DNA from 4 places in the Krasilnikovia cinnamomea genome. Region 1 is predicted to be linked to each of the others. Evidence: riboswitches for the same ligand, from Rfam matches in the RefSeq annotation. Region 1 holds a riboswitch; each other region holds the start of a gene.
What was found. A riboswitch is a leader RNA that binds a small molecule or an ion and turns the genes downstream of it on or off. The one in region 1 is predicted to bind cyclic di-AMP.
Positions count from the first base shown of each region.

Region 2: linked by a shared signal. The riboswitch ahead of EV385_RS23985 (C40 family peptidase) and the one ahead of EV385_RS02155 (LysM peptidoglycan-binding domain-containing protein) in region 1 are both predicted to bind cyclic di-AMP.
Region 3: linked by a shared signal. The riboswitch ahead of EV385_RS17580 (coiled-coil domain-containing protein) and the one ahead of EV385_RS02155 (LysM peptidoglycan-binding domain-containing protein) in region 1 are both predicted to bind cyclic di-AMP.
Region 4: linked by a shared signal. The riboswitch ahead of EV385_RS03775 (C40 family peptidase) and the one ahead of EV385_RS02155 (LysM peptidoglycan-binding domain-containing protein) in region 1 are both predicted to bind cyclic di-AMP.

Region 1 is NZ_SHKY01000001.1:505,682-509,246, forward strand. It holds gene EV385_RS02145 (PLD nuclease N-terminal domain-containing protein) at 12-431, shown strand; gene EV385_RS33710 (hypothetical protein) at 743-1,138, shown strand; gene EV385_RS02155 (LysM peptidoglycan-binding domain-containing protein) at 1,362-1,937, opposite strand; cyclic di-AMP (ydaO/yuaA leader) riboswitch at 1,943-2,087, opposite strand; gene EV385_RS02160 (hypothetical protein) at 2,387-2,671, opposite strand; gene EV385_RS02165 (hypothetical protein) at 3,494-3,565, shown strand, end outside.
Region 2 is NZ_SHKY01000001.1:5,236,026-5,239,590, reverse strand. It holds gene rsmH (16S rRNA (cytosine(1402)-N(4))-methyltransferase RsmH) at 1-139, opposite strand, end outside; gene mraZ (division/cell wall cluster transcriptional repressor MraZ) at 362-793, opposite strand; gene EV385_RS23985 (C40 family peptidase) at 1,252-2,031, opposite strand; cyclic di-AMP (ydaO/yuaA leader) riboswitch at 2,071-2,202, opposite strand; gene EV385_RS23980 (Mur ligase family protein) at 2,701-3,565, shown strand, end outside.
Region 3 is NZ_SHKY01000001.1:3,885,464-3,889,028, reverse strand. It holds gene EV385_RS17585 (ABC transporter ATP-binding protein) at 1-646, shown strand, start outside; gene EV385_RS17580 (coiled-coil domain-containing protein) at 664-1,653, opposite strand; cyclic di-AMP (ydaO/yuaA leader) riboswitch at 1,705-1,841, opposite strand; cyclic di-AMP (ydaO/yuaA leader) riboswitch at 2,136-2,270, shown strand; gene EV385_RS17575 (VldE C-terminal domain-containing protein) at 2,275-3,294, shown strand; gene EV385_RS17570 (glycoside hydrolase family 65 protein) at 3,353-3,565, opposite strand, start outside.
Region 4 is NZ_SHKY01000001.1:863,205-866,769, reverse strand. It holds gene EV385_RS03785 (glycosyltransferase) at 1-1,005, shown strand, start outside; gene EV385_RS03780 (hypothetical protein) at 1,021-1,524, opposite strand; cyclic di-AMP (ydaO/yuaA leader) riboswitch at 1,937-2,098, shown strand; gene EV385_RS03775 (C40 family peptidase) at 2,108-2,665, shown strand; gene EV385_RS35585 (hypothetical protein) at 2,784-2,915, opposite strand; gene EV385_RS03770 (glycoside hydrolase family 3 protein) at 3,086-3,565, shown strand, end outside.

The sequences.
Region 1 (3,565 bases):
AGGGCACTTACGTGTTCGACAACAACGGCTCGTTCCTGCTGGCCGCCTTCGAGTTCTTCATCTTCCTCGCGTGGTTCATGGGCCTGTTCTGGATCTTCGGTGACCTCTTCCGGAGCAAGGACCTCGGCGGTGGGGCCAAGACCCTGTGGTCGCTGTTCCTCATCTTCCTTCCGATACTCGGCATGTTGATCTATCTGATGGCCCGTGGCGGCGGCATGACCGACCGCGCACTCGCCGCCCAGGCCGACCTGCAGAAGCGGCAGGAGGCCTACATCAGGTCGGTCGCCACGTCGAACGGCGGTAGAGGCAGCGTCACCGAGGAGATCGCGTCGGCGAAGGCACTGCTCGACTCCGGCGCGATCAACGCGAGCGAATACGAGCAGCTGAAGGCCAATGCGCTCGGGAAGAACACCGCCTCGCTGGTCGCCTAGAACGGTCGCGGCGCGTGCGTAGGGCGCGGCCGGGTGGGCGCGTCCACGCGCGCCTGGACCCAGTTCGGCCATGCTGCTGCCCACCCATGACGGGCCGGATGGTGACACCGTGACCGGCTGCTCGGATCCCGAACTGAGCGCTTAGCCCTGCCCAGGGCTCGCGAATCGACGTTGCAGAGGCCCCAGTGCGGAGCGGCTCAATTTGTATCGTGCGGCAACTTATATTGCCTTGAACCGCCCTCGCCTCGACCATTCTTTCCGGCCGGACGGCCCTTCTTTTTGCTGTCCCCCCTGCATTACATTCACTCGCCATGACCCGACCGGACTTGCCGCGCCTCGTCGAGCAGACCCGAGCACTACTGTTGCTGCAGATGTACCTGACGCTGCTCGTCCTGGTTTTCATGACGCTGCTGATGCAGTTCTTGACCAGCGCTATGGGCCCGTCTCGTGGCGACAGGTTCCTCACCGTCTACGTGATCCTGGTGTGCGTCCCGTTCGTCCTGGGGCTGTCGGCCTGGATGTTCCGCCGAGGGCAGGTGCTCGGCTGGATCCTTGCCTTCGTCGCGGAAGTGGTCAGCTTCTCAATCGCCGTCGGCTCCATCCTCGGCCCTTTCACGGGCATTGCGGCGGTCATCCTGCTCGTGGTGGCGTCCTGCATCCTGGTCAACCTCTTCCGTCCCGAGGTCCGCCGGTTCTTCTTCGGATAACCGCCGTTCGGCTCCGGGGCCGCCCGTCGTCGACTCAGTGTGCGGAGTCGTCGTCACCGGATCCGCGGACTTGTCGCGCAGCCACCGGCGCGTGACGTGGCTGTGTGCCGCGGCGACAGAGGCCGCCATGAGTTCGGCCCGCGATGACACCGGCTCGGTCGGGCATCCACCGATGACGTTGACGGCCGCCCCAGTCGGATGCGCCGGGGCGGCCGTCCCCCGGTCACAGGGCCAGACGCTGACCCGGCCGGATCAGGTGCGGGTCGCCGCCCAACACACCCCGGTTCAGCCGGAACAGAGTGCGCCAGCCGCCCTTGATGTGGTGCCGCTCGGCGATCGACGCCAGCGTCTCGCCGGCGCGTACGACATGCACCCGGGCCCGGTGAGCCCGATGGGTGTCGTGTGTGCGGTGCGTCTTGCGAGCCTTGTGCGCGGCGGCCCGATGATGCTTCGGCGAGCCCGCCTTGGCGCCGCATACCGGCCACGCGCGGATGCCCTGGGTACGCAGGACCCGCTCGGCGACCGCGATCTGCTGCGCCCGGGTGGCCTTGTCGGCCGTACGGGCGTACTTCGTACCCCCGTGACCGGCCCAGGTACGGCGGCTGAACTGCAGCCCACCGTAATAGCCGTTGCCGGTGTTGATGTGCCACCTGCCGCCGGACTCGCAGCGGGCGATGGCGTCCCAGTTGACGCTGGACGCGGACGCCGGAGCGGCCGGGCCGAGCAGGGTCACGGCGCCGGTGACACCGGCCGCGATGACGCCCAGCACGAGGCGGGTGGGCTTTCGGAACTGTGCCATGACAGAGAACCTCCACGCCTGCGAGGTCAGCTGTCGGGTTCGGGCTGAGGCGCCCGGCCGCGGTCTGCGGCTTCACCCCGAGGCGCGCGGCAGCGCACCGAAGAACTAGTGGGTCCCCCGCTCCAAGCCTGGTTGAGGAATGCCCGACGAGCGGCGGCTTGGATTCGGCGTTACCGCCCGCGGGGCCCGCGTTGGCGGACGCGGGCGACGGTATCCACGAGAATTGTGGAGCCGCAAAGAAATCCAGCCGGATCGTGAGATCGATCTCTTGTTCGCCGGCCTCACGGCTACCCGGATCTGATACCGCTACCGGTCCCCGTCACCGCTCGGTCTGGCAGGCGCCCGGTACCGGGTGGACGGATGCGTGACTGATGCAACAATCCTGTGCGGACCAGGAGGTCCGCCCTGTCCGCGTACCGAGCGAACACGCCCGTACGCGGCCGGATGCCTCAGAGCGCTTGGGGGTCGCCGCTACGCACGGCCTCGGTCCGGCTGCGGCCGGTACGCAGCATCCACCACAACTCCCCCGGGACGGCACGCCAACCGCGGGCGCGCGCCGCCTGGTAGGTGGCCCGTCCCATGAGGAGTACGCCGATCCAGAAGCTCACTTCGGCGAGCACGAGGATGGTGACCACGGTCCATGCGGGGGCGCCGGCGGCGGCCGCCACAGTTGCGGCGAGGGCCCACGGCAGGCTGGTGAGCGCTAGCAGCGCTCCGACCCGAAGCTTGTTCACGCGCTCATCATGGTCCATCGCATCAACAGCTACCCCGGCGGGCGCTTGCGTCCAGCTCATTGATCGCGGCGAGGAGGGCGGTCGCTTAGCGTCGCATGGCGAACCGGTCGAGTGAGCAGCGACGGCGCGGTTGCCTTTTCAGCTGGTTGATGCCGCACGCCACGGCGTGGCGCTGCTCATTGAGCTCGGGATCAATGGTGGTGGACGGCCGCCCCTCGACCCGAGCATGCGCCGCCTGGCGTCCTGATCGGCCTTGCAACTGCTTATCAACCCGAATCACATCATGCCGGGGTATCCCTCGGCCCTGGCGGCGGCCAGGTTGCTTCGATCACACCAGGCCGGTCGGGACAGCGGGAACCGCGTCGCCTCCATACCGTCGCCCGATAGCTGATCGAGTTCAGTGCTTACGGGGCGGACCAAGATGAATCGACCAACGACGGAAGGTATCGGACACGCAGGGTCGCCGACGTCGACGACAGCGGTGCACGCAGGGGCCCGACGCAAGCACGCGGCGCTCCTCGCGGTGGCCACGGCGGCGCTGCTCGGCACTACCGCATGCAGTGCCGTTGAGCCCACGTCCGCGAGGGACGCGGCGAGCCCCGCAGTGTCCAGCGCCGCTGCGGCAACGTCCACCTCTACGGCTCCGTTGCCGTCGACAGCGCCCGGCGTCTACAAGCTCACCGGCAATCCTTGCCAGGCCATTGACGCCGCCGCGATCGCCTCCGTGGTCGGCCGCACCGACCAGCCCGCGCCAAGCCGGCGAGCGGTCTCACCCCGGCGATCAGCCGCTGCTCGATCAACTACCGTGCACACCGGCTCAGCGTGGACATCAACCTCGTCGACGACGCGTCCACCGAGCCGATCTACCAGCGCATGCGCGGCGCCGCGGCGAAG
Region 2 (3,565 bases), 4.7 Mb from region 1:
CGAGCACCGCCTCGGCGTGCCCGCCGAGGCCCAGCGTGAAGTCGACGTGGGTGGCCTGTGGACGGTCCAGGGCGGGGGCGAGCAACTCGAGGCACCGCTCGAGCAGCACGGGCACGTGCGTGCCCCGAAGCTCCCCCATGTCGACCCCCATTGCCCTGCTCATTTCCACGTCCACCCGGTCGCCCGGTCGTCTTCCGTACCGCCAGATCCCCATCCGCTCGTGCCCTGACGTGGGCGCGCCCGACCCCGGACACGCGCCTGGCGCCGGGGAAGAGGCGCCAGGAGCGGGAGCGGCTGGAGATCTCGCAGTACGGCGGCAGCGACGTCCGAGCCGCCTGTACGGCCCGCACCCGGTGACGCCCTACAGTCCGCCGGGCAGCACCCCCTCCTCGATGTCGGCGAATTCGTCCTCACTCGCCGAGAGGTACTGCTCCCAGGACTGCTTGTCCCAGATCTCCACCCGGGTGCTCGCCCCGATCACCACGAGCTCGCGGTTGAGTCCCGCGTACTCCCGCAGGTGGGCGGGGATGGTGACCCGCCCCTGTTTGTCGGGCACCTCGTCGTGCGCGCTGGCGAAGAACACCCGGCTGTACGCCCGGGCGGCCTTGTGTGTCACCGGCTGCTCGCGCAGTTGCCCCGCGATCCGCTGGAACTCGGGCATCGGGAAGACGTAGAGACAGCGCTCCTGCCCCTTGGTGATCACGACACCTCCCGCCAGCTCGTCCCGGAACTTGGCCGGGAGGATCAGCCGGCCCTTGTCGTCGAGGCGTGGCGTGTGCGTGCCGAGGAACATCGGCGCCCACCCCCCGCCCCTTGGCGGTTTCGCGGTCCGCCGTTCGCTCGGGCCGGCAAGTCCTCCAGGGAGACGTCCCACCCGGTGTCAATTCACCCGGGGGTGTCCTGTCCACCTGAAGCCGGTCGCTCGTCGGCCCTGCCACTGCGCTCCACTCTACTCCACTTCCCTCCACCCGCAACCGGAATGCCGCGCTTCGCGAGCCCGGTTCGCAGATGAATGCGCACGTCAGAGGCGTGGACGTGTGGTGGAGGGCGGAACAGCCGTTCGGGTGGATCAAGTTTCCGACATGCGGCTCAGTCGGGCATAAAATCCCCCCGAATCAGGCTCTTCGGAGGGTGCGAAACGCCCACTTGCGCCACTCGGGGAGGAAAGTGGAGGGCCGCACACGACAGTGGGGCGTGACCCGAACCGGGTCACGCCCCACTGAATGTCGTGGTGCCAGGGGCACCGCTACCTCACACGGCGATGCGCCGCACGACGTAGTTCTTGCTCCAGATCTTGTGCTTGCCCACCCGCTTGCCAGACCTCGGCGAGTCCCAGATGTAGCCACCGCCGGCGTAAATGCCCGCGTGGTAACCGTGGGAGCCCGACCGGAAGACGATCAAGTCGCCGATCTGCTTGTTCGACTTGTTGATCTTCTTGCCGTACCGCTGCTGGTCGTTGGCCCGGTGCGGCAGCTTCTTGCCGGCCGCCTTGCGGTACACGTACTGGGTGTAGCCCGAGCAGTCGAAGCGCTTGGGACCCGAGGCGCCGAACTTGTACAGCGCGCCCCGGTGCCGCTTGGCCTCGGCCAGGATCTTCGACCCGCTGGCCTTCACGGTGATCCTGACGGCCCGCGTGGTGGTGCTGCGGTAGCTGCCCGCCCCCGTGAACTGGGAACGGAACCAGCTGGTCGTGGACGGAGTGGTGCGGAACGTGGCGGACCCCTGGGAGTTCAGGCGATGGATCGCCAGGGTCTTCCACTTGCCGTTGCGCTTGGCCTGCAGGCGTACCGAGCCCGTGGTCACGGCCTTGCCGGTACGGGGGTCGAGCACCCGCGCCGTCACGGAGACGGCCTGGCCCCACTTGATCGTGCGCTTGTTGACCCTCTCGGTGAGCCTGGGCGTCACCACCGTCTGAGCGGCCCCGTCGGTGACGGGGGTGGTGGTGGCCGCTACGGCCGGCGTGGCGACTAGCTGGCCGGCGCAGAGGCAGAGACCCAGGGACAGGGCGAGGGTGCCGGTGCCGACGGACATGCGGCGGCCCCGGCTCGAACGACGTTCGTGCACGGTAGAGAGTTCCCTCCGGCACGCCTGCGAGGTTAGCTGTCGGGTTCGGGCGGGAAGGTTGCCCGGCCGCCAAGGCGGCTTCACCCCGAGGTCCAGTCCGTCCGCCGAACCGGCGGGCGTACTGAGCGGACCGAAGATGGGTCCCCCGTCCCTGCCCCCCATTGCCTTGTCTGGTCGTGCGGTGCGTGGTCGTGTCGCCCGGGCCGGGGCAGGGCTCGGCGTGACCCGGATCGACACGAGCGGCGAGCGATCGCTCACCGCCAGAGACCTTGGTACCTGAATTCGAAGTTCAACGCTTGATCAAGATCGTTAAGAAAAGATGTTGGCACTTTTGGGCGTGTCCGGTTTGCGGCCACAGCGCGACAAATGCCGCCACACTCCGTGGTGCCCCGCTTACCCAGCGGTGAGGGTTACGGGTGAATCACGACACACAAATATCCCCACGAAGGTCGATCATGGCCCTATGTGGACTCGGCCGTTCGGCGTACGTATCTCCCAAAAGGCGTATCCCGGACGTCGGCCGGGCGACCGAATGGTCGGCCGAAGGACGGAGGGCCGTCACGGTGGGGACTGCCCGTCCGACCACTCGACGTAGTGTCCGGCTCCGGTACCCTCGCTCGCGTGACGGACGGGAAGATGCCCCTGCGGGCCAAGGTCGCGAGCTCGGTCTCGCGCACCGCGGCCGCGCTCTCGCGGGCTGCGGGACGCGGCGACGGCTCGGTGATCGGCGGCTGGATCGGCCTCAAAATCGACCCTGACCTGCTGGCCCACCTCGCTGCAGGCCGGGCCATCGCGCTCGTGTCGGGCACCAACGGCAAGACCACCACCACCCGCCTCGCCGCGGCCGCCCTCGGCGTGCTCGGACCGGTCGCCACCAACTCGTTCGGCGCCAACATGCCCACCGGGCACACCTCCGCGCTGGCCAAGGCCGGCGCCACCCCGTTCGCGGTGCTGGAGGTCGACGAGCACTACCTGGCCCGGGTCATCGAGGAGACCTCACCCCGGGTGATCGCCCTGCTCAACCTCTCCCGCGACCAACTGGACCGGGCCAAGGAGGTGGCGATGATGGCGCAGTTGTGGCGCACCGCGCTCGCCGCCCACCCCGACGCGCACGTGGTCGCCAACGCCGACGATCCCATGGTCGTCTGGGCCGCGATCGGCTCGCCGCACGTCACCTGGTTCAGCGCCGGTCAGCGCTGGCATGACGACTCCTGGGTCTGCCCCGAGTGCGGCTCCGCGATCCACCGCGAGGGCGGCGACTGGTTCTGCACCGGCTGCGGACTGCGCCGCCCGCAGGCCCAGTGGCACGTCGAGGACGACGGCGTGGTGGACCCCAACGGCGACTGGCACCTGGTCAAGCTGCAACTGCCCGGCCACGTCAACCTCGGCAACGCGGCCACCGCGCTGGCCGTGGCCGCCGAGTTCGGGGTACGGCCCATCGAGGCGGCCCCCCGGCTCGCCTCGGTCACCTCCGTCGCCGGCCGCTACGCCCAGGTGGAGC
Region 3 (3,565 bases), 3.4 Mb from region 1:
GAAGTCCGGTGCGGTCCGCGAGGTGCACGCGGTCAAGGGCGTGAGCTTCGTCGCGTACAAGGGTGAGGCGATCGGGCTCATCGGCAGCAACGGCTCCGGCAAGTCCACCCTGCTGCGGGCGATCGCCGGGCTGCTGCCCGTCGACCGGGGCACGATCTACGCCTCCGGGCAGCCCTCGCTGCTCGGCGTGAACGCCGCCCTGATGAACGACCTGCCCGGCGAGCGCAACGTCGTGCTGGGCTGCCTCGCGATGGGCATGAGCCCCGCCGAGGTGAAGGAGAAGACCGCCGACATCATCGAGTTCTCCGGCATCAACGAGCGCGGCGACTTCAGCTCCCTGCCGATGAAGACGTACTCGTCCGGCATGTCGGCCCGGCTGCGCTTCGCCATCGCGGCGGCCAAGAAGCACGACGTGCTGCTGATCGACGAGGCGCTGGCCACCGGCGACGCCAAGTTCCGCCGCCGCAGCGAGCAGCGGGTCCGGGACCTGCGCGAGGAGGCCGGGACGGTGTTCCTGGTGAGCCACAGCGAGCAGTCGATCCGGGACACCTGCGAGCGCTCGATCTGGCTGGAGTCCGGCGTCATCCGCGCGGACGGCCCGACCGAGGACGTGATGAAGGAGTACGAGGCCTACATGCGGAAGTAGGCCCCGCCCTCCCCCGGTCAGCGCACCGACAGGTGCACGTGGTTGGTGTGGTCGCTCGACGGGTCCCCGTTGCCCCGGGAGTACGACTTCCAGCCGCTGCTGGGCAGCCAGATCCGGCGGAACCAGATGACGTACAGCACGCCGATCCGGTCGGCGTTGCCGATGAAGTAGTTCGCCAGCCGGTCCCCGTACGTACGGCTGGCGCCGGAGGCCACCCCGCCGAAGGTGCCCTTGTCGGCCGCGAAGTCACACGCCCGCCCCTTGGGATGCTCCCCGGAGTTCTGGTGCCGGAAGCACTTGACGAAGCGCGTGAATCCGGCCCCCTTCGCCTGCTGCATGGCGAACTGCAGGCGGGGCGTGATGCAGCCGGTGGTCGTGGGGTCGTCCACGGTGCAGCCGGTGCCCAGGTTGCGGGGAGCCGTGGCGGACTTGGTGGTGTTGCCGCCGCCGCTCGGTCCCGCGACGTCCTGGCCGCCACCGGCGGCCTTGAGTGCCGCCTCCGCCTGCGCCTTGCGGCGGGCCATGACGTTGAGCTGCTTCTGCTGGTCGCGGATCGTGGCGTCGATCGCGAGCTTGGCCTTAGCCTGGCCGTCCCGGGTCTGCTTGAGGTCGCGCATCGCCGCGTCCTGCCGGATCGCGACCGAGCTCAGGGTGTCGGCCCTGTCCAGCAGGGTGTCCGAGTCCGACGCGGTGAGCAGGGCCGCCATCGGCCCGAGCCGCCCGGTCCGGTAGCTCTGCTGCACGATCTCGTCCAGCGCGGCCTGCTTCGGGCCGAGCTCGGCGTCGAGCCGCTGCAGCGTGGCGGCCAGTTCCCGCTGGCGCGCCCGGGACCGGGTCAGGGCGTCCTTGGCGTCGGTGAAGCCGCGCGACGCCGATTCGAGTGCGTCGATGAGTGACTTACTGCCGCCCTCGCCGTCGTCGCCGGTGTCGCCCGGAGCGGCCAGCGGCCGGGGGGCCGCGGAGGCGGGAGCCGAACCGGCGAGGACCGATCCGGCGGCGACGACCATGAGGGCGAGGAGCGTGGCCCACAGCCGTCGGGCAGGGGTGTGCCGCACGTGCCTTCCTTCCGTCGGCCGCCGACCGGGTTAGCTGACGGGTTCGGGACGGAAGTGGCCCCTACCGCGCGGGTGGCGCGGATTCACCCCACGTACGTGGTTCCCCGGCTCGCCCTCGGGCGATTAGGCGGCGGTTTCCGCCGACGCCTTTCCTGGCGTCGTTATGAAACGGAGACCGTGTCGAAGAATACAGAGCATCGCGAGAATCGACAGGGGTCGCACGGTCGGTTACCAGGTGCTGACAATGCGTCAATGCGGTGAGAGAAATGCAACGATTCACATTGACCCGCGTTACGGCCACGGAAGCGGCGTCTTCCTTGCGTGTATCACGGAAAGTTGTTGGCTGGTAACGCATTTGGCACCGGTCGACCCCTTGATTCGTCAGGTAAGCTGGCCGCCGGTCACTGCCAGGAAGGCACCACCCCCAAGGTGCCGGCAGGCCACCACCTAATCGCCCTCGGGCGAGCCGGGGAACCACGTTTGTGGGGTGAATCCGCGCCACCGCGCGGTAGGGATCGCTTCCGTCCCGAACCCGTCAGCTAACCCGGTCGGTGGTCACGTGGAAGGAACAGAATGACGGCTAGACACCGCCGGTGGCTGACCGTGGCCCTGGCACCGCTCGTCGCGTTGGCGATGCTCGTCGCGCCGGCCGCCCCGGCCAGCGCGGAGCCCGGCAGCGGCAGCGCCGTGCCCGACGAGGGCAAGGACAGCCCGATGCTCAGCGACGTGATGGAGTCGACCAACCGGCGCTTCGTCGCCGCCAAGGCAGCCGTCGCGAAGTCGACGAAGACCCAGCTGGCGCTCGCCATCGACGTGCGCAACGCGGAGGCCAAGCGCGACCGGCTGATCCCCGAGGTCGGCGCGGTCGCCGGGCAGCAGTACCGCACCGGGAACCTGTCGGCCATGAGCTATCTGCTCAACGCGGACAGCTCGGACACCTTCCTCAGGAAGGCCATCTCGCTCGAAGAGATCAACTCGATCAACGACGAGAAGCTGCACGAGCTGAACACCGCGATCGACGAGGTCACCCGGACCAAGGCCCGGCTGGACGCCGAGATCAAGGAACAGCAGCAGAACCTCGCCGCGATGAAGAAGCAGAAGGAGACCGCCGACAAGGCGCTCGCCCTGGTCGGCGGCAAGAGCCTCACGGGCGGCTTCGTGGTGGCCAAGTCACCGATCGCCGCGCCCGCCCCGCGCAACTCCGACGGCGGCTTCTCCCCCGAGGGCTGCACGGTCAACGACCCCTCGCCCGCAGGCGGCTGCGTCACACCGCGTACCAATCACCTCTACAAAGAGGTGCGCAAGGCCGGCTTCAACCGCTTCGTCGGTTGTCACCGCAACGGCGGGCCGTTCGAGCACCCGAAGGGCCGCGCCTGCGACTGGTCGCTGCAGAAGAGCGGGTTCTCGGTCGCGCACAACAAGGACATGAGGGAGTACGGCAACAACCTCATGGCCTTCCTGGTCCGCAACGCCGACCGGCTCGGGATCTACTACGTGATCTGGTTCAAACAGATCTGGTTCCCGGCGACCGGCTGGAAGTCGTACCACGGGCCGAGCGCGCACACCGACCACGTACACGTGTCGTTGCTCTGAGGCACCAGCACACGAAACGGCCCCCGTCCGGCGGACGGGGGCCGTTCGCATGCTCGGCTCAGCCGCCGGCGCCGACCCGGCGCACCGGCGCGCGGCCCGCGGGCTGGCGCGGCGCGGCGCCGATCGGCGGCGCCTCCGGGATCGGTACGGTAACCGGCTTGACCTGCGTCACCTCGATCTCCTTGCCGTGGTGCACCAGCTCCAGCCGGGCCGCCCCGCCGCCGTTGCGCAGCGAGTACGTCACCTCCTCCGGCGTCACGTCGACCCGCAG
Region 4 (3,565 bases), 360 kb from region 1:
CGGGTTCCCGCCGGTCCGGCGCGGGTGCTTCCCGTCCAGGAGCGGCTGCCGTGCCTGGGTGAGTTCGCGCGGTGGCTGGGCCGCTCCTGGCGGGACGGGGACTGGGCGCCGGCCGTGGTGCACGCGCACTTCTGGACGGGCGGTCTCGCCGCGGTGACCGCGGCCCGCCGGATCGGCGTACCCGTGGTGCAGTCGTTCCACGAGCTGGGCGCGGGCCCCGCCGAGCCGGGCGGCAACGGCCCGTCGCGGGCCGGCTACGAGCGGGCGCTCGGCCGCGCCGTCGATCGGGTGCTCGCCCGCAGCCAGCAGGAGGTAGGCGAACTGGTGGACCGGGGGGTGCCGCGCCCGCGGATCACCTTCGTCCCGGCCGGGGTGGACAGCCGGCGGTTCAACCCGGACGGCCCGGTGGCGGAGCGCGACCCGCGCCGCCCCCGCATCCTGGCCGTCGGGCGGCTGGCCGACGGTACGGGCTACGGCGCCGTGGTCCGGGCCATGCGGGCCGTGCCGGGAGCGGAGTTCGTGCTGATCGGCGGCCCGCCCGCGGCCGGGCTGCCCGACGACCCGCAGGCCGCCCGGCTGCGCGAGCTCGCGGTGCGCTGCCAGGTCGCCGACCGGGTCCGCCTGGTCGGTGCCGTCACCTCGGCGGACCTGCCGGCCTGGTACCGCTCGGCGGACGTGTTCGTCGTCGCGCCCGGGCAGGACCGGTACGAGGCGGCTCCGCTGGAGGCGATGGCGTGCGGCGTGCCCGTGGTGGGCGTCGCGTCCGGCGCGCTGCCGGAGACCGTGGTGGACGGCCTGACCGGTGATCTCGTGCCAGCCGCCGACCCCGAGGCGCTGGGGGGCACGCTGCGCCGGCTGATCATCGACCCGGTGCGCCGGTTCGCGTACGCGACCGCCGCGCTGGACCGGGCCCGCCAGGCGTACTCCTGGCAGCGGGCGGCGGCCCAGGTCGGCGCCGTGTACGCGGCGCTGGAGAGCCGCTCCGACGCCGAGGCGGTCGCGTAGCGCCCCGGCGCGTGATCAGTCCGCGAGCGCGGCGGACAGCTCGTCGCGGAACCGGCGCTCGCTGTCGGTCACCGTCTCGGCGCCGATGCCGAGCACACCTCCGGTGGAGGCGGCCCCGACCACCGATTCCGCGATCTCCACGAGCCAGTGCCGGTACGTCCGGGCGTCCTCGGCCGGGGCCTTGGCGGCCAGCAGCGTGACCGCCTGCCCGACCCGCTCCAGCACGTCCCCGGCGTACCCGGCGGGGTCGGCCGGGGCGAGGACCGGCAGTTCCTCGCCGAGTTCGGGGTCGCCGACGCGGTCCACCACGGCGGCGGCGACCGCCGCGACGAGCGGGCTGCTGCTGGTCCGGGCGTCCGCGATCTCGTCGAGGCCGGCGGCGTTCTCGGCGCGCGTCTTGCGGGCCCCGTCGAGGCTGGCGGCGCTGGCGGCGGTCAGCACCGACTGCGGCAGGCCGGTCAGCAGTCCCCATTCGGCGTCGGTGTAGCCCAGGCTGGCGTACATCGGTTGGTCCGTCACTCGGGTGGTCCTTTCCACGGTTGTCGGCGACCGAGAGTGCATTCTCCTCGCCTGCCGGAACGGACGGGATCCGTACCCGGGCTGCGCCGAACCGAATCGTCATCCGGTACCGCGGCGAATGTCGGGGACCGGCCGGGCCCGTATCGTCTGCCGCCCGGGTCCCGATTCCCGGCACCGCCGGACGGCGGGCTCGGCTGTGACCTACGCCACAGACCCCTGCCCGGGTCGTCCGCTTCCGGGGGTCTTGGACCAGCCGTGTCCCGCCGGGTACCCGACCGGGCGTCGGGTTCGTGAGTCGCGAGGTCCATGCAACCGCAGTGGCGGTGAGCCGGTTCGCCCCCGTGCCGACGGTAAGGGCGCACCCCGAACCCGGGGTCGCTGCTTCCGGCCGCGGAGTCCTGCCCGCCGGGAGTGCGAACGAAGACTGACTCCTATCAGTGACTTCGATGGGCAGGAGCGGGGGACCCAGTGTGCCGGTGCCCGACACCGGCTGGGGGTGCGGCCACGCGGAGCGTGGCGGGCCACTTCAAGGCCTAACCCGACAGCTAACCTCGCACGCGGGTTGAAGGATCAGGATGCCTGAATGTCTCATTCCCACCCGCCGGTTCTGCGTCGCCTCGCTCTGTTCGGGCTGGCCGCAGCGCTGGTAACCACCGTCACCCTGGGTGCCGCGGCGCCGTCGCCGGCGGCGGCGGACTCCAGGGCGGCCGGGTCGCACGCGACCGCGGCTCAGCGGGCCGCCAAGGCCCGCGCGGCTCAGGCGCGCGCCGTCGCGGCGGCCAAGGCCCGGGGCCTGCGGATCGTCGCGTTCGCCAAGGCGCAAAAGGGCAAGCCCTACCGGCTCGGCGCCGGCGGCCCGAAGGCCTTCGACTGCTCCGGCCTGGCCGGATACGTCTACCGCAAGGCGCAGCTGAAGCTGGGCCGCACCGCGAACGCCCAGTTCCACCAGGTGCGCCGCCTGGCCAAGGCGCAGCGGCGCCCCGGCGACCTGGTCTTCTGGGTTCGCGGCGGGCACGCCTACCACGTGGCCGTCTACGCCGGTCAGGGGAAGGTGTGGCACGCCCCGAAGCCCGGCAGCCGGGTCAAGCTCGCGGCGATCTTCGAGCCCGGCAGGGTCAGGTACGGCCGGATCGGCGTCTGACCCGGGTTCGGCCGCCTCGGCGGTGAAGTCAATTTGGCCGCCTCGGCGGCTGTCGCGGTCAAGGCCGCCCCGGTCACCGGGGTGGCCTTGACCGTTGCGTGGGCCGCCCAGGAGTGGGTCAGCGTTTGCCGCCGAACATGCGGCGAATCGCCCAGATCAGGATGAGCGCGGCGAGGGCGACGCCGAGCAGCCGGACGGCATGCACTTCGGACCAGTCCACGCCGGAGGTTGCCGCGAGGGGGGTCTGCACGCCGAGAACTCTAACGGGCGCGGACACCGTACCAATAGAAAGGTTTGTTGACTGAACGCGGACCGGGTGTGACCATTGGTCCGTCCGCCGCGCCCATGACGGTTGTCGGTTGTCAGTTGGGGACGCGCTCACCGGAGCGCGTGTCGATCGTCACCGGAGGTTCGGGGCTCATGCCGCGACAAGGGGACTTGCCGGAACTCGCCGCCACCGTGCTGCAGCCGGGCTTCGTGGGCACCACCGCGCCGGACTGGGTGCGCCGCCGCCTCGCCGAGGGCCTCGGTGGAGTGGCGCTGTTCGCCCGCAACGTCGAATCCGCGGCCCAGGTCGCCGCGCTCACCGCGCAACTGCGCGCGGAACGGCCGGACGTCATCGTGGCGATCGACGAGGAGGCCGGTGACGTCACCCGGCTCGAATCCCGTTACGGCAGCTCGCGTCCGGGCAATCTGGCCCTCGGCGCGATCGACGACGTCACGGTCACCGAGGTCGTCGCCCACGACCTCGGGCTCGACCTCGCCCACGCGGGCATCACTGTGGACTACGCCCCCGACACCGACGTCAATTCCAATCCGGACAACCCGGTGATCGGCGTACGGGCGTTCGGATCCGACGCGCACCTGGTCGCCCGGCACGGCGCCGCGTTCGTCACCGGC